Regions from separate parts of the Heyndrickxia sp. NPDC080065 genome, predicted to be linked through region 1. Evidence: riboswitches for the same ligand, from Rfam matches in the RefSeq annotation. Region 1 holds a riboswitch; the other holds the start of a gene.
What was found. A riboswitch is a leader RNA that binds a small molecule or an ion and turns the genes downstream of it on or off. The one in region 1 is predicted to bind preQ1.
Positions count from the first base shown of each region.

Region 2: it holds a riboswitch for preQ1, as region 1 does, so the genes downstream of both, ACQKP0_RS01225 (QueT transporter family protein) here and queC (7-cyano-7-deazaguanine synthase QueC) in region 1, are expected to answer to the same signal.

Region 1 covers NZ_JBNNWS010000010.1:167,191-183,797, forward strand. The annotation lists gene ACQKP0_RS14045 (hypothetical protein) at 28-507, opposite strand; gene ACQKP0_RS14050 (M20/M25/M40 family metallo-hydrolase) at 808-2,217, shown strand; gene ACQKP0_RS14055 (ring-cleaving dioxygenase) at 2,453-3,430, shown strand; gene ACQKP0_RS14060 (DUF1835 domain-containing protein) at 3,647-4,753, shown strand; PreQ1 riboswitch class I at 4,907-4,949, shown strand; gene queC (7-cyano-7-deazaguanine synthase QueC) at 5,196-5,918, shown strand; gene queD (6-carboxytetrahydropterin synthase QueD) at 5,933-6,373, shown strand; gene queE (7-carboxy-7-deazaguanine synthase QueE) at 6,366-7,085, shown strand; gene folE (GTP cyclohydrolase I) at 7,087-7,695, shown strand; gene ACQKP0_RS14085 (SNF2 helicase associated domain-containing protein) at 7,995-11,234, shown strand; gene ACQKP0_RS14090 (hypothetical protein) at 11,414-12,676, shown strand; gene mug (G/U mismatch-specific DNA glycosylase) at 12,857-13,378, opposite strand; gene ACQKP0_RS14100 (GNAT family N-acetyltransferase) at 13,574-14,086, shown strand; gene ACQKP0_RS14105 (acyl-CoA thioesterase/bile acid-CoA:amino acid N-acyltransferase family protein) at 14,235-15,524, opposite strand; gene ACQKP0_RS14110 (HAD family hydrolase) at 15,827-16,489, shown strand; gene ACQKP0_RS14115 (Gfo/Idh/MocA family protein) at 16,559-16,607, opposite strand, start outside.
Region 2 covers NZ_JBNNWS010000001.1:259,943-276,549, reverse strand. The annotation lists gene ACQKP0_RS01270 (c-type cytochrome) at 1-202, shown strand, start outside; gene ACQKP0_RS01265 (M4 family metallopeptidase) at 269-1,963, opposite strand; gene ACQKP0_RS01260 (glycoside hydrolase family 3 protein) at 2,362-4,137, shown strand; gene ACQKP0_RS01255 (serine hydrolase) at 4,162-5,835, shown strand; gene ACQKP0_RS01250 (exo-beta-N-acetylmuramidase NamZ family protein) at 5,896-7,155, shown strand; gene ACQKP0_RS01245 (histidine phosphatase family protein) at 7,512-8,099, shown strand; gene ACQKP0_RS01240 (phosphotransferase enzyme family protein) at 8,144-9,094, shown strand; gene ACQKP0_RS01235 (ATP-dependent helicase) at 9,351-11,531, shown strand; gene ACQKP0_RS01230 (MATE family efflux transporter) at 11,567-12,937, shown strand; gene ACQKP0_RS01225 (QueT transporter family protein) at 13,050-13,535, opposite strand; PreQ1 riboswitch class I at 13,544-13,588, opposite strand; gene ACQKP0_RS01220 (MGMT family protein) at 13,707-14,021, shown strand; gene ACQKP0_RS01215 (ABC transporter ATP-binding protein) at 14,305-15,087, shown strand; gene ACQKP0_RS01210 (hypothetical protein) at 15,087-16,607, shown strand, end outside.

The sequences.
Region 1 (16,607 bases):
TTATATATTGGAAGTAGATAGGAGAGGTTACAAATTTAATTTTTGTTTAATTTTCTCAATATCACGTTCATGTTTTTCGGTTTTTTTGAAAAGTAAGTTTATATCGGAGTCTGATTCTGATTGTTTGTGTCTTAAGTCTTGTCTTATATTTGTGAAATTTTCAGTCAAAAGAGTAGTACTGTGTCTAAGCATTTCTTTTAATTCATCCTGGCCTATTTCTAAATGATCTAATCTTCCATCGACAGTATCAAATCTTTTGCCAACTTCATCGAAGTTTTTATCCACATCGTCAAATCTTTTATCAATTGCAATAAAATTTTTATCGACTGTATCAAATCTTTTATCGATTTCAACGAACTTTTTGTCTATACCATCTAAGCGGTGGTCAATCCCGTCGAATCGTTTGTCCATACCAACTAATATTTTGTTAGTCCTCGTTTGTCCTTCATTTAACTTTTCAACACTTTGCTCAAGTCGATGCACCATCTCTTTAATTTCATGATCCATAATCAAAACCTCCTTTTAATAATTTGTCCTATAGTCCTAATTATATCATTGTCACATAAACAGAACGAGTGTTCTTGAAAAACATATTCAATTCTAAAGTTAAATTAGTACTCAATAATATTATTATGTAAACTGGAAATAGCTGTATATTTTTAAACTTAGCGTTTTTCCAAATTATTTCCAAGATAATCACCATGAACATAATACGCTTAAATTTTCTTTCAATTTAAAAAATATAAAGGTATTTTGTTTCGTGCGTCGAAGTATAAAAGTAGAACAACTTGAAAGGGGACAAAATATATGAGCAATCAAGATTTAGAACGTATTCGATTATCGGTAAAGGAACTAGCGTCTGTTTCTATTGAAAAATTAAAAAAATATTTAAGCTTGCCAACGGTATCTGCTCAAAATAAAGCCATACCTGAAACGGTAGACTATGTTGTAGGAATGATTAAGGAAATAGGTGGTGAAGCGAAAGTTTTAGATGATCTTGGGGGAAATCCCGTGGTTTACGGTTTTTTTCCTGCAGGGAAAAAAGGAGATTCATCGAAAACTCTTCTCTTTTATAACCATTATGATGTACAGCCACCTGAACCGTTGGATGAATGGAACACAGAACCTTTTAAGCCTACTATTATCGATGGAAAATTGTTTGCTAGAGGGGCATCGGATAATAAAGGTGATTTAGTTGCAAGATTAAGCGCGATCAACGTATTACAAAAATTAGAGGGTGGATTACCTTGTAATGTGAAATTTTTAATCGAAGGGGAAGAGGAAATTGGCAGCCCCAATTTAGCCCCTTATCTTGAAAAATATCGTGATTTATTTCATGCGGATGCTTGTATCTGGGAATTCGGCGGTAAGGATGAGAAGAATAGGATAAGTATGGTAGCTGGTATAAAGGGAATGGCCTATATGGAACTAACATGTGTTGGAGCAGATATTGATATGCATTCTTCTGTAGGAGCATATGTAGATAATGCTGCATGGAGGCTGGTTCATGCACTAGGTACAATGAAAAATCAACAAAATGAAATATTAGTTGATGGTTTCTTTGATGGAGTGCTAGAACCTACAGAAAGTGAGAAGCAAGCTGTACATAGCTTACCTTTTGACGAAAATGCCATTAGTCGTCTCTATGGACTAAAGAGGCCACTCATTACAAAATCTAAAGGTGTTGACCCGCGTGAAGCGATGGTTTTTCACCCTACTATGACGATCTGTGGACTAGAAGGTGGTTACACAGGAGAAGGAGCTAAAACGGTTTTACCGAAAAAAGCTATGGCGAAGATTGATTGTCGATTAGTACCTGGTCAAGATCCTGATCATATTTTTCATTGTATTAAAAGGCATTTAGAATACCACGGTTTCGATGATGTTGAAGTGAAGTTAATCAATGGACAAAAAGCTTATCGATCAAGCTACAATCATCCATTTGTTACTCATGTTTTGAACACGGCAGAAGAAGTTTATCAAAATGATGTAATTCTAGCTCCGAATTCAGCTGGAACGGGACCGATGTACATTTTTGGTGAGCAATTAAAGCTTCCAATTGTCAGTACAGGTGTTGGCTGGGTAGAATCAAAAGCACATGCACCTAATGAATCCATTCGTATTCAAGATTTTGAAGATGGTATCGTCCATATCGCGTACATGTTAACAGGATTTTCTACTGCATTAACAGAGGAAAATATTGCTGTAGAAAAGTAATTTTATTATGGATTCTGGATTGAAGGGTACCCTGCTTTGATAGTGGGGTTTCTTTCATTTACGTATATCTTGTTTATTCGTAATATCTTAAATAGAGTAAATGATTGACAATCAAATTGAAGCTATGTTATATTTATCTCGAATTCGAGATATTTGAATTCGACTCAAATATAAAATAAATTTCAGAATCAATGAAAAAATAGTTAATATATTATCTCTATAGGAGGATCTATAAATGAACCATTTAAAAGGAATTCATCATGTTACTGCGATTACAAGTAGTGCGGAAAAAAACTACGAATTTTTCACATATGTACTTGGAATGCGCTTAGTTAAAAAAACGGTGAATCAAGATGATATTCAAACTTATCACTTATTCTTTGCAGATGACAAAGGCAGTGCTGGTACTGATATGACTTTCTTTGATTTTCCAGGAATTCCAAAAGGAAGTCATGGAACAAATGAAATAGCAAAAACATCATTTCGAGTACCAAGTGATGCAGCATTAGACTATTGGGTTAAACGTTTTGATCGTCTAGAAGTAGAACATACTGGCATTAAAGAACAATTTGGCAAAAAAACTCTTTCTTTTGTTGATTTTGATGATCAACACTATCAATTAATTTCAGATGAGAACAATAAAGGGGTTGAATCAGGTACACCTTGGCAAAAGGGACCGATTCCACTAGAATATGCAATTACAGGTTTAGGACCTATTTTTGTACGTATTGCAGACTTTAAATATTTTAAAGAAATGATGGAAACAGTTCTACTATTTAAGGAAATAGCTAATGAAGGATCATTTCATTTATTTGAAGTTGGAGAAGGAGGAAATGGTGCCCAAGTCATAGTGGAACATAATGTTATTCTCCCTCCAGGAAGACAAGGATATGGTACGGTACACCATGCTGCCTTCCGAGTAGAAGATCGTACCGTTTTAGAAGAGTGGGTCCAACGTATGGAAGGCTTTGGTTTCCATACTTCTGGTTATGTTAATCGTCACTTCTTTGAATCTTTATACGCAAGAGTAGCACCACAAATTCTATTTGAATTTGCAACCGATGGTCCAGGCTTCATGGGAGACGAACCGTATGAAACCCTAGGAGAAAAACTATCATTGCCACCATTCCTAGAACCTAAAAGAGAAGAAATCGAAAAAATGGTTCGACCAATCGATACAGTAAGAAGCACAAAGGAATTTGTAAAGGAATAGGGACAAGGTGTCTTGTCGCAGGGACAAGGGGTCTGGTCCACCGTCCCGCAGGCAAGGTCTAATAAACTAATTCTTTGTAAAAAGCTTTGTAGAGAGAGAAACTCTGCAGGGCTTTTTTTGTCGTATGAAGCTCGAGGGGGGATAGTTTACTGTGTCTTCCTGGAGAATAATGGTATACTTTGATTATTGGAAATTTTTTGTTGAGGTGATTGATGAATGAAAAGCAGAGCAAAGTATCCATTTGTGTACTTTTTCATGGAACCGAATATTATTTTTGTTTATAAAATTGAATCGGATTATTATTTAAATTTAGAAACAGTGAGTCACAGAGGAGAATGGAAAACTTTCGAGCTTGGGGATGGTGAAGACTTCGATTCATTTAATCACAAAGAAAGCAAGGCATTAGAAGGTCGTGGATACCTGATTAGTCAAAAAGATAACATAAAAATGCTTAACATCATTAATCAACAAATTCAACGACATCGCCAACAAACTAATCAAGAAGATGTCAGTCCAGTTCATATCGTCAGTTCAGAACATGCTGCAGGTTGTTTAAGAGTAGCTTTAGAGCGTCCGAAACAGGTCATCGGTTTCCCTGGCTTTTTTTCAATCGGACCATTATGGATGTTAGAAAGTCAAGAAGGACAAGCTTTTCGAAATGATTGGTTGAAAGATCATATTAATTTTGAAATGGATGATTATGTTTATGAAAATAATTTTGCTAATACATTGCTAGAAATTGAAGATATAATTGAGAAGGCTCCAATTCATATTTGGTATGGGAACAATCCCGATGAACAAACAGGACTTCGCTTCATCCTTCGGTTATTGAAGAATAAACGAAATGATATTTTCCTTTTCAACTCATCTGAACTTTTTCAGTCATTTACGAAACCAGATGATGAAGAACAAAATATTCTTCATACTGCTGGGTTGCATCCACAGCAAATAAGAAAAATATATGACAGATTCAAGACAAAACCTCTGACAGAAAAAGAACGAGTTCAATATCAAAATGAATGGGAAATACTCACCCAATCAAAAGAAATATTACGTTTGTATAAAAAGAATGAAATTATCCATGTTCCTGAAAATTATTATGATTCATTAATCCTTGATATCTTGAAAAACCTTCATGAAAAACAAGATGAAAAAGATTTCATCTTGACGGGTCGACTCATCGGTACATTAATACAATTAGACAAATCACTAGATCATTCATATATGGAATATAGAATCAGGGAGTTAGTATATAGCGGCGTACTTGAAATGAAAGGTGTTCCTAAATCGATGCGCCATTATCGGGTGAAGTTAAAAATGTAACTTAATCTTTTGATCATTTTTTTAGACTTATGTTAGATTGGTCTTTCATTTGGCAGAAAAGAGTGCTAATATGTAGGAGTACATTTTCTCGTAGTACAGGACTACTAATCTAATGACGAAATAAGTTAATTTAATATAGAAAAATCCGCAATTGCGGTAGAGGTTCTAGCTACCCTCTTTAAAAAACTAATGAAACAGTACGTTTTTTTAGTTGTACTGTTTTTTTATTTGGCTGTGTTAAAAAATATGATGATTGATTCGAGGATAAAAGACCATTAAGCTCTACTACTCTGATCATTTGTTTTCATCATTGTCCTTTAACAAAGCCTTTTTATTTTCTTTAACAATTAGTATGGGTAGGCTGATTTCCTCTTTTGGCCGTTTTTACATATGTAAAACGGCGATGAAAGGGAATTGCCTACTTATTTTTTTGGAAAATATTATGTTAGTTTTGAGCTATCTATATATTAAAAACTTATTTTCAAAAAAAGGAGTTTTTGACTTGAAAAAAGAGAAAGCAATTGTTGTGTTTAGTGGCGGTCAAGATAGTACAACTTGTTTGTTTTGGGCATTACAACGATTTGAGGAAGTCATTGCGGTAACGTTTGACTATAATCAAAGACATAAAACGGAAATTGAATGTGCAAAAAATATTACTAGTGAGCTTGGGATTAAACATCACATTTTAGATATGAGTCTATTAAATCAATTAGCTCCGAATGCTTTAACAAGAAATGATATTGAGGTCGTGGATGGGGAAGAAGGCGAGCTTCCGTCAACATTTGTTCCCGGTAGAAATTTATTATTTTTGTCGTTTGCAGGTGTGTTAGCGAGTCAAGTAGGTGCAAAACATATAATAACCGGTGTGTGTGAAACAGATTTCAGTGGTTATCCCGATTGCAGAGACATCTTTGTAAAATCATTAAATGTCACTTTAAATCTATCGATGGATGAGGGATTTGTCATACACACTCCATTAATGTGGCTTGATAAAGCGGAAACTTGGAAATTGGCCGATGAGCTTGGTGCATTTGATTTCGTCCGTGAAAAAACGTTAACGTGCTACAACGGAATGATTGCTGATGGATGTGGAGAATGTCCTGCATGTAAATTACGAAAAAGGGGTCTAGAAGCATATTTGAAAGTAAGAAATGAATTAAAATAATTGGAGTTGATCTTATGTTACAGCAGTTTTACCCGCAACCATTTCCACATTCCTATAAATTCGAGTTGAATAAGGATATGAACTTTTCGTCAGCACATTTTATCCCTAATGATAAGGCGGGAAAATGTTCTTTAACTCATGGACATACATATTTTGTTAATCTTACTATCGTTGGGGATGAATTAGATGAAATGGGGATGTTAGTGAATTTTAGCGATTTGAAAAAATTAGTTCACGGAAAGTATGACCATCATCTCTTAAATGATTTCCCTGAATTTAAGAAAATGGCTCCATCAACAGAGGTTGTTGCACAAACCATTTATGGAGTGGTTGAAGCCTATTTAGTAACACTAGCTAATCAACCAAAATGCATCCAAGTAATGGTTCGCGAAACACCGACATCTTACGTAGTTTATCGACCAAAAGAGAGTAAGGGGAAATCTAATCATGAGTAATGGAAAAATTCCTGTAATCGAATTATTCGGGCCTACTATTCAAGGAGAAGGCATGGTAATTGGAAAGAAAACGATGTTTGTGCGTACGGCAGGTTGTGATTATCGTTGTTCATGGTGTGATTCTGCTTTTACTTGGGATGGTTCAGAAAAAGCAAATACCAGATTATTAACCGCATCAGAAGTTTATCGGGAATTAGTTCAATTAGGCGGGCAAAATTTTAACCATGTGACGATCAGTGGGGGAAATCCTGCCTTAATTGGGAAACCTATGTTGGAATTGATCCAATTATTACATGAGAATCATTGTAAGGTTGGGCTTGAGACACAAGGCAGCAAATGGCAAGATTGGTTTGTTCTAGTTGATGATCTAACGATTAGTCCAAAACCACCGAGCAGTGGAATGAAAACAGACTTTAACATTTTAGATAAAATGATTCAATCTTTGAACCCTGAAAAAATTAGTCTGAAGGTAGTTATCTTTGATAATAAAGATTTTGAGTTTGCTAAAGTAGTACATAAACGTTATCCAGATGTAGATTTTTATGTATCGGTAGGAAATAAAGATCCATACGAGGAAGGGGATATTTCTTCTCGATTATTGCAATCACTCGATTGGTTATGGGGTAAAGTGATAGAAGATCCGGAAATGAATAATGTTCGAGCCTTGCCTCAGCTGCACGCATTGGTATGGGCAAATAAGCGAGGAGTATAGTATGAGTAAAGTTTATAATGTAAATTTAGAAAATCCAAGTGAATTAGTTTTAGAGGGCAAACGACAACGGATTGCCGGTCATTTTGCTAATATAATAGAAGAATTGGGTTTGGATTTAACTGACCCTTCAATAAAAGATACACCAGCAAGAGTAGCGAAAATGCTAGTGAATGAGACTTGTAATGGTTTATTTTCAGAACCACCAGTTATTACGACATTTCCTTTAGATGAGAATACTTCAAGAGAGCTTGTGATCATTGAAAATATTCCATTCAGTTCTTTATGTGAGCACCATTTTCAACCTTTTATAGGAACAGCGACGATTGCCTATCTGCCAAATGATCGAGTAATGGGCCTATCTAAAGGCGCAAGGGTTTTAGATTACTTTGCTTCCCGTCCACAAATTCAGGAGCGACTAACAAATGAAGTGGCACAATATTTATTTAAACATTTAAACGCAAAAGGCGTATTCATCATGATTCATGCAGAACATTTCTGCATGAAAGTACGTGGAGTGAAAAAACATAACTCCTCCACTATAACAACTGCAATTCTTGGTGAAATTAACAAAACAGAAGTACTTTCCTCTATTCAACTAGCAAGGAAATAATGAGTGGGACAAGGGACCGGGTCCCTTGTCCCTACTTATTTGGTGGTTTTCGACAACAAAAACTATTAACAAAGCCATTTGTATATCACCTTTAGATATTTTTTATAATTAGCCGTATAATAAAGATATAATTTAATATCGTACTTTTCGTTAATTGCCAATTTTATCTTTATATAAAAAAGTAAACCTCTTTAAAAACATATAATTATGAAGCTGAAAAGCTATTTTTCCCATTATTTAAGAATATCATCAAAAAATCAGATCCTGAAGTGGTATATCCTCGGAAAGGGGCATGGAGTTTGAATATAAGATTAAACCAAAAAATCATTCAAGAAAGGTGTGGTGTTGTCTCATACAAAAGAGGCGAGGCTTTTTTTCACGCTCATAAAGTAATATTTCAAAAATATGGATTTGATCGAACTGAAGCTATCGTTTCAGGAATGGAAAATTTCCATGTCCTCATTGAAGAAGATGTGAATGGAGGGATTCACACAAAATGCAGTTGTCCTACACTTACTTCATTTCAAAGGGATTGTCAGCATATCGCAGCGGTTCTAATTGCTATATACGAGCATCAGCGTAAAGGAACACTGCCCGTTATTCCAATTGAAACACAATCCTTAACTACAATAGATAAGAATTTGACAGATGGATTGCTGAACATTTTCAATGATCATCCAAAACGACCTAGTGGCCATCAGCTTCACTTTGAAAATCGACAAGTACTGAATGCCGAATTTATCTGCAAACCTATTTCGACAGAAAGGGGATATATGTTCGGTATTGAAATGAATATAGGCGCGATCCACATTCAAAATATCCGCGATTTTCTGGCCCAGGTGAAAAAAGGTCACTCTAGTTTGCTTTCAAGTTCATTTACATACGATCCAAGCGTATACTGTTTTCAAATGGATACAGACGCGGTAATACAACAGTTAATCCAAGTGATACAGGATGAAAAAGTTTTTGTTGAAGAATTATCAGATATAGAGACTTACACATTTTATGAAGACATATTGCTCATTCCGCCGTCTTCTTGGAAAAGGCTGTATCCCTTGCTTTCAAATGCTCCTTCAGTAACGCTTGAGTATCAAGGACAATATGTCAATGGTCTCCACATCTCTGAAGAAAATCTTCCATTACAATTTGATCTTGAAGAAACTGAAAATAATAGCTTCTCACTTATGATCAAAGAATTGAATCGAATAATTGTTCTCAATTCCTACCATTCTGTGCTATTTGAAGGGAAATTGATCCAGCTAAAAAGCGAGGAAAGTAAGCGTTTATCAGACCTAAAGCAAATGTTAGATGGCTCAGGTACGAATCAAATATCATTTTCCAAGAATCAAATAAATTTATTTCTAGAAAAAGTCATTCCAGGTTTAAAAAAACTGGGTGAGGTTCATATCAAAGGAACGATGGTGGAGCAGTTTAGAAAGACACCGTTAAAAGCGAAGCTTTATTTGGATCGTCTTAAAAATCGTTTACTTGCTAGTTTGGAATTCCATTATGAAAATATGGTCATTAATCCATTGGAAAATAGAGAGATCCTAGCAGGATCTATGATAATAAGGGACATAGAGAAGGAAGATGAAGTCCTGCAAATAATGGATAATAGCTCGTTTACGAAGACGGACGAAGGCTATTTTTTACAAAATGAAGAGTTAGAGTATGAGTTTTTGTATCATAACCTGCCAAAACTGCAAAAGCTCGCTCAAATCTATGCAACAACAGCAGTAAGAAATCGGATATCTAAGGGCAATCATCCTCCTAAAATTAGAATAAAGATGAAAAAAGAACGTACAAATTGGCTTGAGTTTAAATTTGAAATGGATGGCATTCCTGAAAAACAAATTCGTGATATTCTTTTGGCTCTAGAGGAAAAACGGAAGTATTTTCGATTACGAGATGGATCTTTACTCTCGTTGGAGACAAGGGAAATGGAAGAAATTCATCGTTTTCTAAAAGCCCTTCCAGTTCAAAATGAAGATTGGGAAAGTCGCTTTGAAGTACCAGTTATCCAGGCTTTTCCATCTCTTGATTCGATAAATACAAGTCAAATATTTAATGTCGAGGAATCATTTCGTCATTTCTTAAAAACGTTGCAAAACCCAGGAAGCACGGAAATCGAGGTACCATTAAGTTTAGAAATGATCATGCGTGATTATCAAAAACAAGGTTACATATGGATGAAAACACTTGCAGGCTTTGGCTTCGGAGGAATACTCGCGGATGATATGGGACTTGGAAAAACATTGCAAAGCATTGCCTATATTCTTTCCGTACTACCTGAGATTCGAACAAGAAAGCTCCCAGTCTTGATTATTTGCCCATCATCATTAACGTATAATTGGCTTGGCGAAATGATGAAATTTGCCCCAGATATAAACTCCATTGTTGTAGATGGAAGTAAAAATGAGCGAAGTAACATACAGAAGGATGCTATGACAATGGATGTGATCATTACCTCCTATCCGTTGTTACGTAGAGATATAAAATGGTTTGAAAAACAAAATTTCCATACGGTGTTTTTTGACGAGGCACAAGCTTTTAAAAATCCAATGACACAAACGGCACGAGCTGTTAAAAAGATCCAAGCTGATCATCGATTTGCACTTACTGGAACACCAATAGAAAATTCACTGGAAGAGCTGTGGTCCATTTTTCATGTTGTTTTTCCAGAATTGTTTCTCGGGTTTAAAGAATATAGTAACCTTACTAGAAAGACCATTTCCCGAAGGATTCGTCCATTTTTGCTTCGAAGGTTAAAGGCGGAAGTCCTGTCGGAAATTCCTGAAAAAATCGAGTTGACAGATTCTGTTGATTTACTTCCTGACCAGAAAAAACTATATGCTGCCTATTTAGCGAAATTAAGACACGATACGTTAAAGCATTTAGATAAGGATACTATTCGAAAAAATCGGATCAGAATCCTAGCTGGTCTGACCCGGTTGCGGCAAATTTGCTGTCACCCTGCCTTGTTTGTTGATGGCTATAAAGGAAGTTCCGCGAAATTCCAACAGCTTTTGCAGATTATTGAAGAATCCAAACTATCCGGCAGAAGGATATTAATATTTTCGCAGTTTACAAAAATGCTCGAGATCATAGGTAGAGAATTAGTAAAACAAGGACTGCCATATTTTTACTTAGATGGACAAACGCCATCTGAAGACCGTGTTAAAATCTGTAATCGATTTAATGAAGGAGAACGTGATTTATTTCTCATCTCATTGAAGGCTGGAGGTACAGGCCTTAATTTAACTGGTGCGGATACAGTAATTCTTTATGATACTTGGTGGAATCCAGCGGTTGAGGATCAAGCAGCAGACCGTGCATATCGTATCGGTCAAAAAAATGAAGTACAAGTGATAAAACTTGTTGCCCGCGGAACTATCGAAGAAAAAATGAACGAACTTCAAGAGAAAAAAAGAAATTTAATCGAAGAAATTATTAATCACGAAGAACGAGCGTCGTTTACCTTAACTGAAGAAGACATTCGTGAAATATTGTGGGACAAGAGTTCCTTGCCCAAGTCGTGAATCTTTAGAGCATAGTACATTAACCGAAAAAAGAAAAATGATGTTCTTGTGAAAAATGAAAGTGAGGTTGGTTTACCGAAAAAAGAAAAAGAATGCCTTTACGGTAAATGAAAGGGAAGCTCATTGACTGAAGTAAGAAATAGAATGCTCTTGAGGTAAATAAGAGGGAGGTAGCGGATATGCATACAAAAATAAAAGAATTAGTTGATTTTACAAGAGATAAATACAATCTAAATGACTACCATTTATATGAATATCAGCTTTATCGTAAGGTAAATATGAACAATGAAACCGAATATTCTTTGTCAATGGAATGGTTTCCAAATCATATCACAAAACGGGAGGATGAGGATTTAAATCCTGATGGAACAGCGGTAGTGGAAATAGATTTTCATACAGCGCAGACGAAAAGCGTTATTTTTGTAGGAGGGAAAAGTTTTGTTACGGTACCTACCTTTAAACATTTTGATATAAATGAAGCGATCAAATATATTGAGTCAGAAACAGGTTTGAGGTATAGGGAACAATTCCAACAAACAAAAACTGAGGATAGTAGATTACATTTTCAAGCTTGTATTGATGGAACTCCTGTCTCTCCATCTGGCCTAATTGAGATTGAATGTGATGATGCAGGGAGGCTGATTCATTTTTCGGTGTTCCAGCCATTTCCTACTAGTGATGATGTAATAATAGAGAGTTACTCTCTTGCACTTGAAAATGTAGATTTCATAGTAAAAGAGCAATTGAAGCTGATTGAATTTCCTTCTGATGAACAGAAAAAGTTAGTTGCAGTTTATGGGATAGAGGAGATTTATATTACTAATAACGGTATATCTACACTCCCTTTCGAGTTTTTTGTAGATACTGGAGAATATATAAATATAGATAAACAGATGATTTGGAACGAACCTATTCCAATGAACTTTAAAAGAAATCTAATCAGCTTCCAAGAAGATATTACAATCGAACAAGCGTTATCAAAAGAAACTCATCCAGATACATTTCCGATAACGAATGTTGATAAATGTTTGAGTGTAGTAGAAGACTTTTTACGTCAGGTATATCCTGATGATACCGGAAAATGGATACTTAAAACATTGCATCGTGATAATGGCTACATACATGCCACCTTAAGGCTTGTCGAACAAAGTAAGGGTGTATTTCAAAGGAAACTTCTCGTTATGATCGATTCCAAGAGTCTTCGTGTGATTAATTATATAGATAATGAGCCACTTCTAGAAATGTTTGATAGCTATGAACAATCAGATTCTATAAAAATCGATAAAATCCAAGCATATGAAAGATTAAAAGATTTGTTCGAGTTGGAACCTACCTATGTATACGATCGAAAGAAAAGAAATTATATTTTATGCGGAAAACTTGATTGCGATTATGGTATTCATGCGTCAACTGGAGAAGTCCTTTTATTGAACAATCTTTAATTTATTTCCCAGTACCTTTTCCTCTAAGGATAAGGTACTGGGATTAATGTTATACTAGAGTACTATATTTCTAATTTTACATATAGCAGATATCTTTTTGCTCTTTGTGGGAAAACACTTTCGGGACTGTGCCCTGTCTAGTCCCCATGGATCATTCAATTCTATATCCCTTTTCAGGGTCTAATGTTTACCTTTAAGATTTATCAACAGATAATGAAGCTTCTTATATATATCAATAATCTCATCTAACTTCATCCTTACAAGTCCACTTGAGGAAGGGGCTACAAAGTCGATTGTTCCATGCACAACAGCTTCTTCTTGACGTCCCCAAGGGATCACTCGTTTTTTACTGTATTCTTGGTACACACCTTTCCCGACATAGCAAACAATTTTTGGTTGATACTTGGCAATTTTCTTTTTTAATATTTCCCTGCCTTTTTGATACTCATCCTTCGTTATTTCATCTGCTGCCTTTGTAGGTCTTGAAACTATATTCGTTAAACCATATCCAATGTCAAGCAGTTTGTAATCTTCCTCGGGATGAAATTTTCTCGGTGTGAGGCCAGATTCATATAGTATTTTCCAAAATCGATTATTAGGATTGGCAAAATGATGGCCAGTTTCACCAGAACGAATACTTGGATTGAAGCCAACGAACAAAATATCTAAATTGTTTTGTAAATGCTCAGGAATTGGATTCATGATTTCCTCCGAACGTTTGCAATGGTATTATAACTATTTTAACAAAAATAAAAAGAATTCCAATGAATGCAACCCAATCCCTTTTTAAAAAAATATTAAAGTTTATGCAGAGTTCGTTGAATAAGAAGGAAATATGTATAGTGAAAGAGAAATATTAATTAAGCAAGAAATGAATATCAAGATAGGAGAAAAGAAATGAACATTAAATCTGAAAGATTATTAATTCGTAACTTTGAACAGAATGATTGGGCAGCTGTACATGAATATACATCAGATGCTAATGTGATGAAATATATACCTGAAGGAGTTTTTTCAGATAAGGATACAATAGAATTTGTAAAAAAGAACATGGGGGATCATGCTGAGAAATTTCCCGTTATTTTAATAGATGAAAATGTCCTTATTGGACATATCATTTTCCATAAGTATTTTGGCAGCCATACATATGAGATTGGGTGGGTATTTAATCCAAAGTATTATAATAAAGGGTATGCTTCAGAGGCAGCAAAAGCTATATTGAAATATGGGTTTGAGAAAATGAAATTACATAGAATCATAGCTACTTGTCAGCCACAGAATATTCCTTCATATCGAGTGATGGAGAAAATTGGAATGAGAAGAGAAGGGTACTTTAAGAAGTGTATCCCACATGGAAATGAATGGTGGGATGAGTACTATTACGCTATTTTAGAAGAAGAGTGGAATTAATTTAAAGAAATTTTTGGACCAAAATAGGTATTTGTTTCATTTAAATGAATATCAAGAAAAAATGATTTACGCGACAGCTTTTGGCAAGCTGTCGCAGCAATGAGAAAAGAATGGTTATTTCAATGAAAGCTAACCTAAAGTAAAACGATTATTTCCTAGTGTTTTTATAACTTTCTTTGAAAAATTCAATCGTTCGTTGCCATGCTTCGATACTTGCATGAGCTGTTTCTTTCTTATTACCACCAGTCCATATGTTTGCTAGTATTGGTATGTACGGAAAGCCTACTTCATGACCGGCACCAGAATAGACAAGATGTTCATATGAGTATGGATGTTTAAATGTTTTTAAACGAGTCATTGCTATTTGATTGAACGATACTGAGTCGAAGTTTGCATCCTGTTCACCTGAAATGAATAGGATAGAACCATTTATACGTTCAACTGGGATGATTGTTTTTTCTAAAGTACTTTGGTTAGAAATAAGGGAGCGGTACCAAAAAGATAATGGATTTTCGTTATTATTCCACATTTGCTTACATTCTAATGCGACATCAACAGGATTTGTTGGAGAAGCATATGGAAGTGGATTATTTTTAAACGTCCAAGCTGGTGGTAAAATCAAATCATTCGACCAAGGAACAATTCCGGCAAATGAAATAGGTGATCCGTTCATAGAGACGGCAGCTTTTATTTCTGGAAAAAGACTTGCTGACCATAATGCCAATTCTCCACCTCTTGAAGTCCCATGGATTCCAATCCAGTCTTTTTCTACTTCTTTTCTTTCTTTTAACCAATCAATTGCAGATTGAATATATTCAAGAGGAATATTAGCTAGATTTTTTGGCAAATTGTCGACACCAAAATAGCCGAGGGCAAGAACATTAAAACCATTTGAAGCAAGTAATCCAGCAAGAAATTCAAAAATACCGCCTTCGGATCCTCCTACAACAATAATGCCAGGAAGTGAATTAGCACGTTGATTACGGAAATATGTTCCTACAAGCCCTGATTCTTTTACTGGTATTCGCGTAACTTCTGGAGAATACCAATAACGGGTTATTCGTTTTTCATCAATAATTTTCCCTTCATGTTCAAGATAAAGAAGAAATTCATTGGGAGCCAATTTGTTATATGGTTCATTTTCGTTTTCTTGAGAATTTTTGACTACCAATGACCAAAATAAACCCATGCCTTCTTTTCCGGAATAGGAACCAGAGAGGGGAGCATCCTCATTTAATGAAATCATTCCATTGGCGTCTGCACAAAAAAGGGCTCTTGATTCCCAATATTTAATCATTTTCAATGTTACAGAACGTCTTTTTAGACCGATGACATATTTTTCTCCAGGTTTTAAACCTACTGCCTGAATGTTAATATTTTGGTCAATTAAGGAAGTATGTAAATCTACTATAATTTTTGATTGGGTATGTATGGACATTTTTCCAACTCTTTTCTTGGTTAATGATTAATAGTTTACATAATAAAATTATGTTAAATTATAGTGCTAAAATAGAATCCGATTTATGTAAAAAATGGTATATCAGTATTTACAATACTTTTATAATAGCATTAATATTATAAAAGTAAGCATTTTTGTGTCAATTCTTTCAATTGTATTGTTTTTTATTGTATCTTATAAAAACGGTTATAGAATCTCAGTTTTTTTTAAGATTTAAGTATTTCAATTAACGAAAAAGAAAAAGTAAAACAGTGTTTTTTGTATAGGGAGTGGTGTACATAATGATAAAGGCTGTCATATTTGATTTAGATGGAACGTTGTTAAATAGAGACGAATCAGTAATAAAATTTATTGATAATCAATACGAGCGATTGAATCAATGGGTAAGCCATATACCAAAAGAAAAATATATTACACGATTTATAGAACTCGACAAACATGGGTATGTTTGGAAAGATCAAGTATATCAACAATTAACTAGGGAACTTAATATTACTGGGTTAACTTGGGAGGACTTACTTAAAGATTATATAAGTCAATTTAAGAATAATTGCATCCCTTTTCCAAATCTTTTTAGAATGTTGGATGAATTGAGAAATAACAACTTTTCATTAGGAATAATTACAAATGGTTTAGGGCATTTTCAAATGGATAACATAAAGGCTCTAGGTATTGAAAAGTATTTTCAAACGATCTTAGTATCTGAATGGGAAGGAATAAAAAAACCTGATCCCGAAATATTTCATAGAGCCTTGGAACAACTTAATGTTTTGCCAAATCAAAGTATTTATGTTGGCGACCATCCAGAAAATGATGTGAAAGCTGCACAAAACGTAGGTATGAAAGGAATTTGGAAAAAAGATATTCAATGGAACAATTTCTCCACAGATTTAATTATTAATGATTTAGCAGAATTACCTTCAATTATTTCGAATCTAAGCTAATAAAATACTGAATTTGGTATTACGAAAAGGACTGGGACGCGGGACCTGGTCCCGTGTCCCAGGTATTATTTAATTGATTTTAATCTTTTTCCCTTCTTTTGCAGACAAACGTACGGCA
Region 2 (16,607 bases), on a different contig from region 1:
AGGACAAGCTGGATCATTAACAAATCAGCAAGCTGTAGACTTAGCTGCTTTTATTCTTTCAAAAGATCGTCCAGAATGGAAGGGACATAATAAAGATTGGCCAAATGGCGGAAAACCGAATGATGTTATAGATAAGAAGAAAAGAGAACAAATTAAAAAGGGAACGATTAATTGGGATGATGTATTGAAGGAAGCACAATAAAAAGTCCCTATTATTAAAAAAATGAATCCTCCTGCTAAAATCAGTAGGAGGATTCTAAGTTCCGAATTATTCTGTAATTCCCACTTTGTCTAGTCCGTCTTTTGTTGCTTTATATTCATCACTGTTTTCACCGTAAATATCAATTGCTGACTGGATTAGTGCTTGGCGTGCATCTCTGAAATTAGAATCAGGAGTTAGATAGACAGTTAGAGCACGGTAGTAGATTTGTCCAAGCTTATATTTTCCAATCTGTTCCCCTGTTAAGTATGCAGCATGGTTGATGATGGAAGAATTTACGTGCACTCCACCATTATCAAGATTAAGCGGGAGATTATAATATTCATCCATATGCTTCGGATAGACACCACTGCCATTTCCATAAGGTTTATAACTAGCGTTTACTGGGAATTTACTAGGATTGCTCATGCTTCGAAGGGCTGTTCTTCCAGATTCCTTAGATTCCTGAGCCATGATATCTTCTCCAATTTCCCAACTATCTTCATTTACTAATGCACCGAAAATATCAGAAAATGCTTCATTGAGCGCACCTGATTGGTTTCGATATTTTAATCCTGCTGTATGGGTGGTAACACCATGAGTCATTTCATGTGCAGCAACGTCAAGGCCTGCAGAAAGGGAAATCATAAATTGCCCGTCACCGTCTCCATAAGTCATTTGCCTGCCGTCCCAAAATGCATTGTTGTAATTGCTTCCGTAGTGAACAGTAGACTTAATCTCCATTCCGTTTCCATCTAAAGAATTGCGCCCGTGTTGATCAAGGTAATAATGATACACCTTTTCGGAATTATAATGGGCATCGACTGCTGCACGATCATAATCATCATTCCAAGAATTATTCTTCTTTGTGAATAAAACACCTGGAAGCGGGTTTGTTCTTGAATCAAATTCATTCTTAAAATCATATGTTGTAATTCCGCCTAAATGTTCATGATTGATATCCTTTAGATAAAACATCGTTCCATTACCAGATTTAGGATCATTCTTTTTAGAAATATGCAGCTCACGTTTCTGTCCTAAAACACCAGTACCCATTCCTTTCATTGGTTGATAATCATTGGCATGCATTAATTCGTTATACATATCGACAACTTCACCGGTTTTTGCATCGATAAAGACATCCCAATTTCCAGGTTGTTCACCAAGGAAATTAAGATTCACTTTATAAGTGAAATAATTTTTTCCGTTAAACGGATATACAACGAGATCGTGTGTTGGATCATAGTCTAATACTTCAGGTGCAGATACAGCTTTCTTTGCCTGTTCAAGAGCTTTGTCAACAGAAATGGTTGCATTTGTATCAATAGATGCATCTGCAATATCATTATTGTATTGTCCATTTACTGTCTGGACTGTCCCATCCTTATCATAATGGACAATGACCTCCACTCCCTCAACCGGGAGACCGTTTTTTGATTGTTGCAAACGAACATGAGTCATTCCAAATTTATCAATTTCTATTCTTTTGATTTTTAAATTTTTACCTGGATCTTTCATGTTTAATTTTTGCTTATTTTGTTCAACATAATTGATTGCGTTCGTATCTTTCTTTTTGTTAACTCCAAGTTTTTTAGCGAAAACTGAATGGTTTTTATCATATTTCAAGCTTTTTTGCACCCCCAGTTGTTTGACAATCTGATTACCTGAATCATCGGCTTGGATCGCATATGCTGAACCGGCTGTGAAAGATCCACCAATTAAAGTTGCTGACAAAAGCATTGGTATGACAAATTTTTTATTCATTCAATCTCCTCCTCTATCAAGATAAGTTAAGTGTAATAGATAAATTGATAGAATAATAGTAACTTTCAGACTATTTTTAGTTTAGTTGATTTTTGGGCATTAATAACCTCTGAAACTAATAAAGCACTAGTTTGTGAGTAGGTTTATTACCAATGAATTGAACTTAACTTTACATTTTTTCTAAGCCTGATTCATATTATTAAAGCATTTTAACAAAATGATTTCCGTTTATTTGAGAAAATCTAGTATGAGAATAGACATAGATTTAAATTTTGAAAACTATGAAAATTTAAAATAAAAGAGTACAAAAGTTGTATAGACAAAAATTCAGGTGATGATAGACACTATAATTAAGAAAAAGCTTTCAAAAAAATTCCAAGCAAAAGGGGAGGAAACAAATGGCTAAAAGGTTGGGGATGCTCACAATGGCTTTGTTGCTGCTTTTTTCTCTTGTATTGCCACACGCAAACTATACACATGCAAAAGACAAACCAAAGGAGAATCAGGAAAAAATCGCAAAGAAATGGGTCAAAAGTAAAGTAAAACAAATGACGATTGAGGAAAAAGTAGGGCAGCTATTTATCGTTCATGCATATGGAAAAACTCCTACTGATCCAGACTATGCTGAAACGAATATTAATTCAAAACGTGGAGGGGCGAATTTTAAAGAAATCATTGAAAAATATCATATTGGAGGAGTCATCTATTTCAACTGGTCACAAAATATCGGTACCCCTTTAGATTCAAGTCAAGTTCAATCTCTTTCCAACGGTTTGCAAAAGATTGCTGTTAATCAAAAATCCAATATTCCATTATTTATATCAACTGATCAAGAGGGTGGGATTGTAGCACGTGTCACTGAACCTGCGACCGTTTTCCCTGGGAATATGGCGCTTGGGGCAACAGGATCTGCTTCCTATGCAAAAAAAGCCGCGGAAATCACGGGAAGTGAGTTAAAAAGTCTTGGAATTAATATGGACTTCGCGCCAGACTTAGATGTAAATATTAATCCAGAAAATCCAGTAATCGGTGTACGTTCTTACTCTGAAAACCCAGATCTTGTTGCAGCATTAGGAACTGCTCAAGTAGCTGGTTTGCAAAATCAAAATGTGATTGCAACAGGAAAGCATTTTCCAGGTCATGGAGATACAAATGTTGATTCACATTACGGCCTCCCTATTATTAATCATGATAAGAAAATGTTGAACGAAATTGATTTAAAGCCATTTAAAGCAACAATTAAATCAGGAATTGATGCCATTATGACAGCTCATATTGTCGTCCCGGCACTCGATAAATCGGGAATGCCTGCGACATTGTCGAAACCGATTATGACTGGAGTACTTCGTGATCAGCTTGGATATAATGGTTTAATTATCACGGATAGTTTAGATATGTCAGGGGCAGATGTTCTGCCTGCTGATCAAATTCCAGTTGCTGCTTTTGATGCAGGTGCAGATATTTTACTCAATCCACCTGATGTAGAGGATGCTTACAAAGCAATGCTAAAAGCAGTGAAATCTAAGAAAATTAGAAAAAAACGTTTAGATCAATCCGTCACTAGGATTTTACTCGCTAAATATAAACGAGGCATTATTAAAGATCCATTTACAAAAAATAATTCCATTAAAAAAATCGGCTTGCCGGAAAACTTGAAGGCAACAGAGGAAATAACTACAAAAAGTATCACACTAATTAAAAATGAAAATCATGTTCTACCACTTAAAAAAGGTAAAAACGTATTTGTGACGGGACCTGCCTCAGCGAACTCCGAAAGGCTATCAGACATTCTTTTGGAAAAAGGTTTACGTTCATCAGATTTTAGTACCAGTACATCACCTACGACAGAACAAATTCAGACTGCCGTAACACGTGCGCAAAATGCCGATATAATCGTTGTTACAACATATACAGCGAATACCAATAATGCCCAACAATTACTAGTCAAAGCTTTGAAACAAACGGGTAAACCCGTTGTCATTGCATCGATGAGAAACCCTTATGATATTATGGCTTTTCCTAATGTGGATGCGAATATTTTAACTTATGGTAATCGTGATATCTCCACACGCGCACTGGCAAAAGTACTAGTAGGAGAAGTCAATCCAAGCGGGAAGCTACCAATTACCATACCGGGGCTTTATCAATTTGGATTTGGTCTTCAATATAAATAGGGGGGAATTATTTTGAAAAAAGGCATGCTGAAAACAGTTTCGATTGCTCTTTTAAGTACAACACTTTGGTTCTCAACTCAAGGTCATATTTTTAATTCATCTCCAAATAAAGTAGTGGCTAGTAAGATAGAGGACCATGTACCGACTAACTCTCCATGGGACCATCCCGGTGCATCATCTCAGGTACTCCATACTGGTTCACCAGAGGCAGCTGGAATGGTCTCCACACCTTTAAATGAAATCGATCAGGTTATGAATGATGCGATTGGCCAAAAAGTGATGCCTGGTGCAGTCGTTCATATAGCAAGAAAAGGGATAACAGTTAAAGAACAAGCATATGGATATTCGTATCGATATAAGGATGACCAGTTTACAGAATCCGATCAGCCTATTTTGATGAAAAAAGATACGATATTTGATATAGCTTCCATTAGTAAACTTTTCACCACTATTGCAGCGATGCAGTTATATGAAGAAGGCAAATTTAAACTGGACGATCCAGTTGCTAAATATATTCCGGAGTTCGCGGAGAATGGCAAACAAGCGGTCACGATTCGCCAACTGATGACTCATACCTCCGGATATGAGCCGGGGATTCCAATCTATAATATGGGAACATCGAGAGAGGATCGGTTGGAAATTGTATTGAAACATGGGCTTGTCAATCCACCTGGTTCTACGTATACGTATAGTGATTTAAATATGATCACACTAGGAGTCCTAGTCGAAAGATTAACTGGTCAAAGAGAGGATGTATATGTAAAACAACATATTACAAAACCTCTCGGTATGAATGATACGATGTATAATCCGCCTGCATCATTAAAGTCTAGAGTTGCAGCTACAGAGTACCAGCCACTGCTCGGGAGAGGACTCGTTTGGGGGCAGGTTCATGACGAAAAGGCCTGGTCCTTAGACGGTGTTGCTGGGCATGCAGGTGTATTCTCGACTGCGAAGGATCTAGCCATTTTAGGGCAGACATTTTTAAATGAAGGAAAATATGGTCATGCTCGTATTTTAAAAGCTTCCACCATAAAATTGATGGAGCAAAATATGAATCAAGCATTTCCAGGTGATAATCATGGACTTGGCTTTGAACTAAATCAAGGTTGGTATATGGATGGATTTGCAGATGCTAATACGATGGGGCATACAGGATATACAGGTACTTCCTTGGTTATAAGTCCTAAAAATAAGACCATTGTTATATTATTAACAAACCGTGTACACCCAACTCGTAATACGGTTTCAACTAATCAAACACGCAGACTTGTAGCACGTCAAGCAGCAGATGCCATTCCAGTTTCCATCCCAGGGAAAAATAAAGCTTGGTTTGCTGGATACGGTGATAACAAAAAAGCCATTTTACAAGCTGAAGTAAACATTCAAAAGCCATCGACATTAACATTTCAAACATGGTATCGACTCGAAGAGGATGGTGACTACGGAAAAGTGGTTATATCAAAAGACGGCAACAATTGGACTGAACTAGGAACAAGTTTGAATGGCTCAAGTGTGAATTGGAAAAAGATGTCTTATGAACTGCCGGATGGAACGAAATATATTCGTTTTCAATATGAGACAGATCCGATAGTAAATGGAAGAGGATGGTACGTATTAGATCCGCAAATTGAGACAAAAGGTAAAAACGTTAAAGTCCAGTTTCATAGTACAGATTGGGAACTGCGTAATCGCTAATTGAGGGAAGCGGGAAGAAACAGTCCCGCTTCTATTCCTATTAAGAGGGGAGAATCTTTTATGAAAAAATGGGTTGTTGCCTTATTAGCATTTATTTTATCTATTTCCTGCCTATCCTCAGCTATTGCAAAAACAACTGAACCTAATAAAAAACATAAAGAGAATACCTTTCAACTTGGAGTAGAGGTTTTACTAAAAGATAACGTCAAATTATTAAAAGGAAAAAGAGTAGGTCTTATTACTAATCCGACAGGTGTTGATCACTCATTAACAAGTATTGCCGATTCTTTCTATAATAATAAAAATATCAATCTTGTAGCACTTTTCGGACCTGAACATGGTGTAAGAGGAAGTGAAGAGGCAGGTGCTTATGTTCCATTTTATATCGATGAAAAAACAGGTCTGCCTGTATATAGCTTATATGGGACAACAAAGAAACCTACACCTGAAATGTTGAAAGATATCGATGTTCTTGTTTTTGATATTCAAGATGTTGGTGCAAGATTTTATACGTACATTTATACAATGGCATATGCTATGGAAGCGGCAAAAGAAAACAATATTCCATTTATCGTACTCGATCGTCCTAATCCAATTGGAGGCACAAAGGTAGAAGGACCGGTGCTCGAATCTAAATACTCATCATTTGTTGGAATGTATCCAATTTCATTGCAGCATGGGATGACAGTGGGTGAGTTAGCGAAGTATTTTAATAAAGAATTTAAAATTGGCGCTGATCTAACGGTTGTAAAAATGAAAGGTTGGCAAAGAGATATGTACTATGATGAGACCTCCCTTCAATGGGTGCTGCCGTCACCTAATATGCCAACTTTAGATACTGCACTTGTCTATCCGGGTGCAGCACTTATAGAAGGTACAAATGTTTCTGAAGGAAGAGGCACAACAAAGCCATTTGAACTCATTGGTGCGCCATTTATTGATGGAGAAGAACTAGCGCAAAAACTTAATAATCTCAAGCTTCCAGGTGTCATGTTTAGGGCTGCTTATTTTACTCCAACAACCTCAAAATTTAGCGGTCAACTATCCGGCGGAATTCAAATTCATATTACCGATCGGAATGCCTATCAATCCGTTAAGACAGGGATAGCAATCGTCAAAACCATTCACGATCTCTATCCAGATCAATTTGAGTTCCGCGCGGAAGATCGTAACGGAATATCCTATTTTGACCAACTGATCGGAAATGGCTGGGTACGTAAAGCCATCAACAATGGAACCTCATTACAAGAAATTGAAAACCAATGGAAGTCTGAACTAAAAGCATTTCAGAAAAAGAGGAAGAATTATTTACTTTATTAAATTTTTTAATGACTGCTAGGATCACTGGCAGTTTTTTTATTCAAATAAAAACATAGTGGGTGAAGGGTACACAAAAGTAAATAAGGGTCACGCAAAATCATAGAAGGGCACGAAAAACGGTAAAAAGGTAACATAAACAAAAGGAAAGGGCACACAACCAGCTAGAGGTCACGCAAAAGTAAATAAGGGTCACGTAAAATCATAGAAAGGGCACGAAAAATGGTAAAAAGGTAACACAAACAAAAGGAAAGGGCACACATAACGGAGACATGGGCAAGCAACTATTAAAGCATAGAAATATAGGTTAATATTGTATAAATAAAATAGTAATTATAAGTTAAGTAAGGGGATCAATCATGCAAACAAATTTATTTTTAGTCCGTCATGCCCATTCAGATTATACTCCTGACGAAGTAGGAAGACCTCTATCACAATCTGGATGGGAGGATGCAAAAATCGTTACCGATTTACTCAAAAATCAAAGAATTGACCATATTATTTCTAGTCCATATAAAAGAGCGATACAAACAGTTGAAGGAATAGCCAAATACATAGATAAAGAGGTTGAAATAAATACTGGATTTAAAGAACGAGTTTTATCAGAAAATCCTGTCGAAGATTTTCGTCATGCAATCAGAAAAGTATGGGAAGAGCCCAGTTTTTACTGGAAAGGTGGGGAGTCAAATTTAATCGCACAAAAAAGAGGAATAGAAGCGATAAAGCAAGTATTAGTTAGGTATAAGGGGAAAAATATTGTAATAGGAACTCATGGCAATATCATGACGTTAATGATAAATCATTTTGACAATAGATATGATTATCATTTTTGGAAGGAACTTGATATGCCGGATATTTATCAATTAATCTTTGATGATATGAAATTATTAGAGATTCACAGAGTATGGGAAAGGAATAAAGATTTAATGGTAAATGTTCGAATTTAATAGTCGGAAAGTTCGTATAACTTAAACATTGGAGGGTGCCTATAATGACGATCGTATTAAGTAAAGAAGAAATCATTTTAAAAGTAATTAATGAAAAATACCCAGTTAAAATACATTATGTAGAGGGAAAAACAAATGAAATGTGGCATTGCAGCGGTATAAATTCTGATTACTATGCTCGCATAACCAATTACAAAACATATGAAGAACAATTTCAAGAAGTAAAATGGACAAATTATTTGTTCGAGCATGGTGTCGGTGTTTCTCCTGCAATTTATTCCTTAGAAGGAAATATCATTGAAACTGGCATGTTCCCTGAGAAAAAACGAATCGTATTATATAAGGCGGCTCCAGGAATTCATTTGCCACGTTCAAAGTGGGGGCCGCAAATTTTTAAAGAACTTGGCCGCCAAATCGGTATTATGCATCGGATTACCAAGCAATATGAACAAAAAGAATCGATTGATCACTTAAGGGATTGGTATGAAAATGAAGAGTATCAATTTTTGAAGTATATCCCTGAAGAAGAAGCAACCATTAGAGAGCTAAGTCAAGCTATTTTTGCAAAAGTTCAAGCATTACAAAAGAATAACACTACATATGGCTTGCTACATGCTGATTTATGGTTAGAAAATGTCCTTGTTGATGACCAATCAAAAATTACTATGATCGATTTTCAAGATTGTGAAAAACATTATTATTTATATGATTTAGTAGTACCTATTTATTCAGCCTTAGAATTCTCTTTTTCAGGAAATGGGAATATCAAAGATTATGGTCATGCGATAACTGAATCAATATTTGAGGGTTATTTAATGGAAAATAATATTCCATCTGAAATGCTAGAGCATTTTCCATTGTTCTTAAAACTTAAAGAAATCTTTGAATATCATTTGATGCATATGTATTGGGATAAAGACAAATTAAGTGAGGAACAAGTTCGAATTCTAAATCATTATCGAATTCGTTTAGAAAATAATTTTTCCATAATATAAAGAAGAAAAGTTTTTTTATTAAGTTTAATTATAGTATTAAACGAAATTCCTAATGTCTGATTTTTGGCAAAAAAATCACCCAAAAAACTTGAGAAACGGTCCAAAAAAAATAAAAGCCGGTCTAAATTAGGCAGCAGAGTCTATAATGGAAAATACAAAGAAAAACGAAAATAATTCTATGTTATATTATATGGATAGATAAAAATGGCTATACTAATCTATAATAAGTGAAATTAATAATAGAGAGGTTTATCAAATGAGTTCAGGGGAAGATTTTTTTATTTCCAAGCAGAAGCAATTGGGAGTTTCACTAAATGATATCCAAAAAAAGGCCGTTCTGCAAAATGAGGGGCCTCTACTTCTTCTAGCGGCACCTGGTTCAGGAAAGACCACAACGATTATTATGAAAATTGGTTATTTAATTGAAGAAAAAGGAGTCAATCCATTAAGGATTAAGGCCGTTACTTTTAGCAGGGCATCGGCGATGGATATGGTTGATCGCTTTAAACGTTTTTTTCCTGCACTTCAGCCTGTTGATTTTTCAACGATTCATAGTTTAGCTTTTGAAGTTGTACGCGAGCACTTTCAGCGAAACCGGATAGCTTATCAATTGATTGAAGGAGTAAATATTGTTGATAAAAGTAACCCTCCGTTAAATAAAAAGCTGATTCTGCGAGAATTATATAAAAGCATGGTTAGTGAGAATATTACCGATGACCAATTAGATGAATTAATGACCTATATTAGCTTTATTAAAAACAAATTAATTCCAAAACAAAAATGGTCATCCGTATCATGTGATGTTCCAAAAGCAGAGCAAATTTTAATAGAATATGAAAAGTTTAAGCAGACTAGTTCTCCAAAACTTTTAGTCGACTATGATGATATGCTTACCATAGCGAATAGCGTATTGGAGGAAGATAAAGAACTTCTTTGCAAATACCAAAAACGGTATGATTACGTTCTTACGGATGAAAGTCAAGACACATCGATGGTCCAGCATGCCATAATAGAGAAGCTTGTACAAGAACATAGAAACTTATGCGTCGTTGCGGACGATGATCAATCGATTTATACTTGGCGTGCTGCTGAACCACAATATTTGTTGGATTTTAAACAAGTATATCCAGAAGCGACCATCCTTATGATGGAGCAAAACTATCGGTCATCAAAAGATATCGTCGATGTTGCCAACCAATTCATTAAACGAAATAAAAATCGTTATAACAAGAACATGTTTACAGAAAATCCTTCTCATAAACCGATCGTTATAAAACGTCTTTCAGACTATAAATACCAGTCAAAATACTTGGTGAAAGAGATTTCGAAAGTTTTGGATTATCGTGATGTAGCGGTTTTATACCGTAATAATTCATCTTCTATTAGTTTAATCAACGAATTTGATCGTGCCGGTATTCCTTTTTATATAAAAGATTCAGATAATCGTTTCTTTTCTCATTGGGTAGTCGAAGATATTTTAAATTTTATGAGGATCAGCTTTAATGACAAACGAACCGATATTTTAGATAAAATACACACGAAATTTAACGGATATATTACGAAACAGCAAATGTCAGCACTAAAGAATATCGTTAACAAGCAATCCGTTTTTGATAACCTTATCAAGTTCGTACCTTTAAAGGATTATCAAGTGAAGCAGCTGCAAACATGCAAAAAGGTATTTCAGGATATGAAGGGAATGGCTCCACTCCAAGTAATTCGCCTCATTCGACATGAATTAGGATACGATAAGGCACTTGAGAAAATGTGCGAAAGACTGGGCTTTAATTTGGAATATCTATTAAGTATTTTAAATACGCTGGAGGAGATTGCGGATTCACTTGAAACGATGGAGGACTTTGCTCATCGCTTGAAGCATTTGGAATCCGTGATGAAAACGTCAAAATATCAAAAGAGTAAAAATGTCGTCACGCTATCTACCTTCCATAGTTCAAAGGGTTTAGAGTTTAAACGAGTTTACATGATTGATTTGGTGGACGGAATCATCCCTTCAAAGGCGGAAACAAAAATGTATGATGAGGGAAAGACGGAATTGATGGAAGAAGCAGTGCGTCTATTTTATGTAGGAATGACTCGAGCAGAGCTGAATCTGGAAATGCTTTCATACGAAGTAAAAAACGGCAGCCCTGCAAAAACTTCTCCATTTGTAAGGAATGTACGACATATTATTCACCCACCAAATGAAAAAACAAAGGTACAGACAGGCACGAATAAGTCGAAAATTCCCAATAACCCAAATGCGATTAAAGATCATGCTCAGCTTAAATTAGGAACTTCTGTAAAGCATAGAGTTTTTGGGAAAGGAGAAATCGTACAGCTTGCCGATGATAACATCAACATTCGATTCCAAGCTGGCACCAAAACGTTGTCTATCCCAACATGTATGGAGATGGGATTATTAGAACCAATAACATAGATTCATAAATTATTTAAGTCTAGGAGTAACGATCTATGAAGCAAACATATTCTTTGCGAGAAAAAATCCAGCAAATATTAATATTATTAATTCCTATCTTAATTACACAATTAAGTATGTTTTCAATGGTGTTTTTTAATACCATAATGTCTGGGAAGTACAATTCTTCCGATTTGGCAGGAGTTGCGATTGGTTCATCCATTTGGAATCCGATTTTTCTCGGGCTAAGTGGAATTCTGCTGGCGGTATCTCCAATTGTGGCTCAGCGTTATGGAGAAAAGAAAAATAAAGAAATATCATCTACTGTAGTGAATGGAATATACTTATCTATTACTATTTCAGTACTGGTCATCATACTTGGTTTTTTTCTTTTAAACCCTTTATTAGACCAAATGGATTTACCTTCTAGTGTTCAGGCAACTGCACATGATTATTTGGTCGGACTTAGTTTTGGAATCCTTCCACTATTTATTTTTAATGTGTTAAGGTCTTTTATCTACGCTTTAGGAAAAACGCGTATAGTTATGGTTATTATGATTGCATCTTTACCAATAAATTTCTTTTTAAATTATGTACTGATCTATGGATATTGGGGCTTCCCAGAACTAGGCGGTGCAGGAGCGGGCTATGCTACCTCGATAACTTATTGGGTAATAGCAGGTATGACAGCATATATAGTAAGGGCAAAAGATCCATTTTCTTCTTACAGGGTCTTCTCAAAATTTACAGAATTTTCAATGGCGAAGTGTAAGGAAATATTAAAAATTGGTGTGCCAATGGGTCTTTCGACATTTTTTGAGACAGGTATGTTTGCTCTAGTAACGATATTAATAAGTAAATTTACCATTACAACAGTTGCAGCCTATCAGTCTGCATTAAATATCGTTTCTTTCCTTTATATGGTACCTGTAAGTGTTTCTATTGCTTTAACAGTTCTAGTCGGATATGAAGTAGGTGCTGGGCGCAATAAAGACGCAAAGACTTACAGCTGGCTAGGAATTAATCTTTCTGTATTAATTGCGCTTATTACGGGTTTACTTGTTGTTCTATTCCGTTATAAAGTCGCAGGTCTTTATTCAAACGAAACAGCTGTTATTAACTTAACGGCACACTTTTTAATTTACGCATTATTTTTCCAAATTTCCGATGCCATTCAAGCCACCGCTCAGGCTGCATTAAGAGGGTATAAGGATGTAAATATTGCTTTTATTATGACCTTGGTTGCCTATTGGCTAATTTGTCTTCCGGTTGGTTATCTATTGGCAAATTATACAAAGCTAGGAGCTCCGGGATATTGGATTGGTTTAACAGTCGGCTTACTTGCAGCAGGCATTGGATTATCATTAAGGCTTATTTACATTCAGAAACGTAAATTTACTAGTGTGGAGATAAAAGAAGCTGTATAGGATGTATTGTCTCCCCTATCTATCGACCAATCTTACAAAATTTACCGAATAAATAAGAGAATATATAGCAAAACCCCATTCATTTTTTTGAATGGGGTTTTGTAAAATTTATTTATATCTGACGTTTAAAATCGACCCTTTTGTGTAAGAAATACATAACTGGTGCACCAATAGCCATAACAGCGAATTCGCCAACTGCTGTAGTTAACCATGTAAATAAGAATGGCAAATCGAACGCCAAATGAAGCTCGATTGCAATTAAGAACATCGTAACAGTAAAGACAATCGTATTTACAACCATACGTGCCCAAATATTTTTAATAAAACGAGAAACGACAATTGTAATCAGCAAAGCAATAATCGATTGTCCAACACCAAATACGAGATCATACGCACGCATTGGTGAAAAAAATAAATTAGTAAGAATCACACCTAATACAATTCCAAAAAAGTATTTCTTATTAAACACCACTAAATGATTAAACATTTCAGATAAACGAAACTGTATGTTGGTAAATCCAAAAGGCTGGATGAAAAAAGACACTGCAATATATAATGCAGCAATAATTCCATTCACTACAAGCGTTTTCACTTTCATATTCAATTCTCTCCTTAGTTTTTTATCGTGGGATGGTTTCGAACCACGTCTTCCTTAAACACTCAAGTTATAATAATATAATATGCAATGAATGTTCGTCAATCATTACTAACATCCAATTTTATGCATCATTCCGAACAAAATAACCTTTATATAAAAGAAAGGACCAAAATGAAACCATTTACTGAAAATGTCATTAAAATTATTCAAAATATCCCAGAAGGAAAAGTGATGACCTATGGTCAAATTGCTGCATTAGCCGGCAGTCCAAGAGGAGCACGACAAGTAGTAAGAATCCTGCATACGATGAGTAAAAAACACCGTCTGCCATGGCATAGGGTCGTTAATTCAAAAGGTATGATCGGTTTTCAAGATGATGAATATTTTCAAATACAAAAGCTTTCTCTAGAAAGCGAAGGAATTGAATTTAAAATTAATGGAGCAATTAATCTTGAACAATTCCAGTTTTGGCCTGAGAGTACTTAATAAATCCTTTTTAATAAAAGGCTGTTTTCGCATAGATTGTTGCTTTTCGTAAATAGCTCTAATCCTTAAATAAATAGGCTTCGTGCTCTTTTCATCATCCCATACTCATTATGAAAGTAGTAAATAACCGTAAAAATCCTACTAGATATTTACTTCGTAAAATCTCAGCCGATTTTTACTTTGTTGCAGAAAGCAACAATGTTTCAGAAAAGAGCCTAATAAAAATAAGGAAGTTTATGCTAAAATAAAAATAAATGGAAATTTTGCGGAGGTGACCTGGGTGATAGGGGAAGAAATTTTAACCATAAAAGATTTAAGAAAAAACTACGGTTCTAAGGAAGTTTTACAGGGAATTGACCTTCATGTATCTCGAGGAGAAATTATCGGGTATATCGGACCGAATGGAGCAGGAAAAAGTACGACGGTAAAAATTATTCTTGGAATTGAGGAAGGGTACACTGGGGAAGTGAAGTTGTTTGGTAATGATATATCTGATGGAAAAATAGAATACAAGAAAAGAATAGGGTATGTCCCTGAAATTGCAGAAGTATATGATAACCTGACTGGGCATGAGTATCTTACCTTTATCGGAGAATTATATGGAATGGAATTTGAATTTGTAGATTACAAGGCAAAGAGATTAATGGAATTGTTCGGTGTCGGGGAAGTCTATCATGCTAGAATCTCCTCTTATTCAAAAGGGATGCGTCAGAAGCTTTTAATTATTTCAAGCCTATTACATAATCCAGAAATCTTATTTTTAGATGAGCCTATTAATGGGCTAGATGCGAATAGTGTCATGATTTTTAAGGAGATATTGGGTCAGCTTGCTGGGCAAGGGAAAACCATTTTTTACTCGTCGCATATTATGGATGTCGTTGAAAAAATCAGTAGTCGAATTATATTGCTGAATGGTGGAAAGATTGTTGCTGACGGAAGCTTTGCAGATCTGCAAAATCAAAACAAGGAAGGGACGCTGGAGGAAATCTTTAATCAGCTAACTGGTTTTCATGAGCATAAAGAGATTGGTGAAAGATTTGTATCTATCGTTCAAGAGGTGTGCTGATGGAAGATTTCCGGACATTAAAAGTTCTTGATCGTTTCAAAAGTTTGTTTGAAAAAATGGGTGTCAATTATCTTGTCATGAGGAAGATTTTGCAAGTGAAACTCATGATGGATCAAAGAAGAGTACCTACCATATTCAATCAAAATGCAAGAAAGAAGCAAGGGAAAGAAACAAAAGACGGGAACGGCTTTATTAAATCACTTTGGGTTTATGTAATCATTGGACTTTTTACGATTCCCTTTATCGTATTTGGAAACAATTATATGTTTCAAATGAGTATTGTTTTTGGGATTACTATGTTTATGGTTATGACATCGATGATTTCTGACTTTTCCTCGGTGTTGCTGGATGTTCGAGATAAAAATATCCTTCACACAAAACCAATTGACAGAAAAACTATTAGTGTAGCGAAGTTTGTCCATATTAGCATCTATTTAATTTTCCTTACAGTCTCAATCGCAGCTATCCCAATGATTGTTGGTTTATTTAAGCATGGAATTGTGTTTTTTATCATTGGTATTATCGAACTAATATTGGTTGATTTGTTAATTGTAGTAATTACTGCACTTTTGTATATCTTTATCCTAAGGTTTTTCGATGGTGAAAAGCTGAAGGATTTGATTAATTACGTCCAAATTGGCCTATCTTTAGCACTCATGATTGGTTATCAAGTTCTCATCCGATCGTTTGAAATCATTAACTTCGATTTTGTTCTTAATCCAAAATGGTGGCATGTGTTCATTATTCCAATGTGGTACGCAGCACCATTTGAATGGCTGGTGAATGGTCAGGTTTCATCGTTCAATATTACCTTCTCAAGTTTGGCACTACTCGTTCCATTGATAGCATTTTGGATCTATCTCCGTTTAGTACCGGCATTTGAAAAAAATCTACAAAAACTATCAAGCCAAGGCAACACGAAAGAGAAAAAGCGGAGAAAATGGAAAGATTGGTTCTTAAGATTGATTTGCAAGAGTAAGGATGAAAAAGCATTTTTTCGTTTTACTAGTCTTATGATGAGACAAGAGCGTGATTTCAAATTGAAGGTATATCCTTCATTAGGTTTCTCCTTCGTCATTCCATTTATTTTTATTTTCACCTCGATGAGAGAGGGAAGTTATAAGGACTTATCGACTGGGAATTCGTATTTAACCATATATTTCAGCATGATCATTATCCCAACTATCGTCATGATGTTGCGATATTCGGGAAAATACAAAGGGGCATGGATTTATAAAACCTTGCCAATAAAGGACTATTCCGTATTATTTAAAGGGACGCTAAAAGCCTTCTTAGTCAAACTCTATGTTCCTGTTTTCCTACTATTAAGTATTGTTTTTATCGTAATCTTTGGTATAAGGATTGTCCCAGAGTTAATCATCGTTTTAATCAATTCATTTTTATATACGATGATTTGCTTCTTAGTTCTGAAAAAAGCGGTCCCATTTTCAGAAGCATTTGAAACTGTCGGGCAAAGTGAAGGATGGAAAGTCTTCTTCCTATTCATTCCAATAGGCATT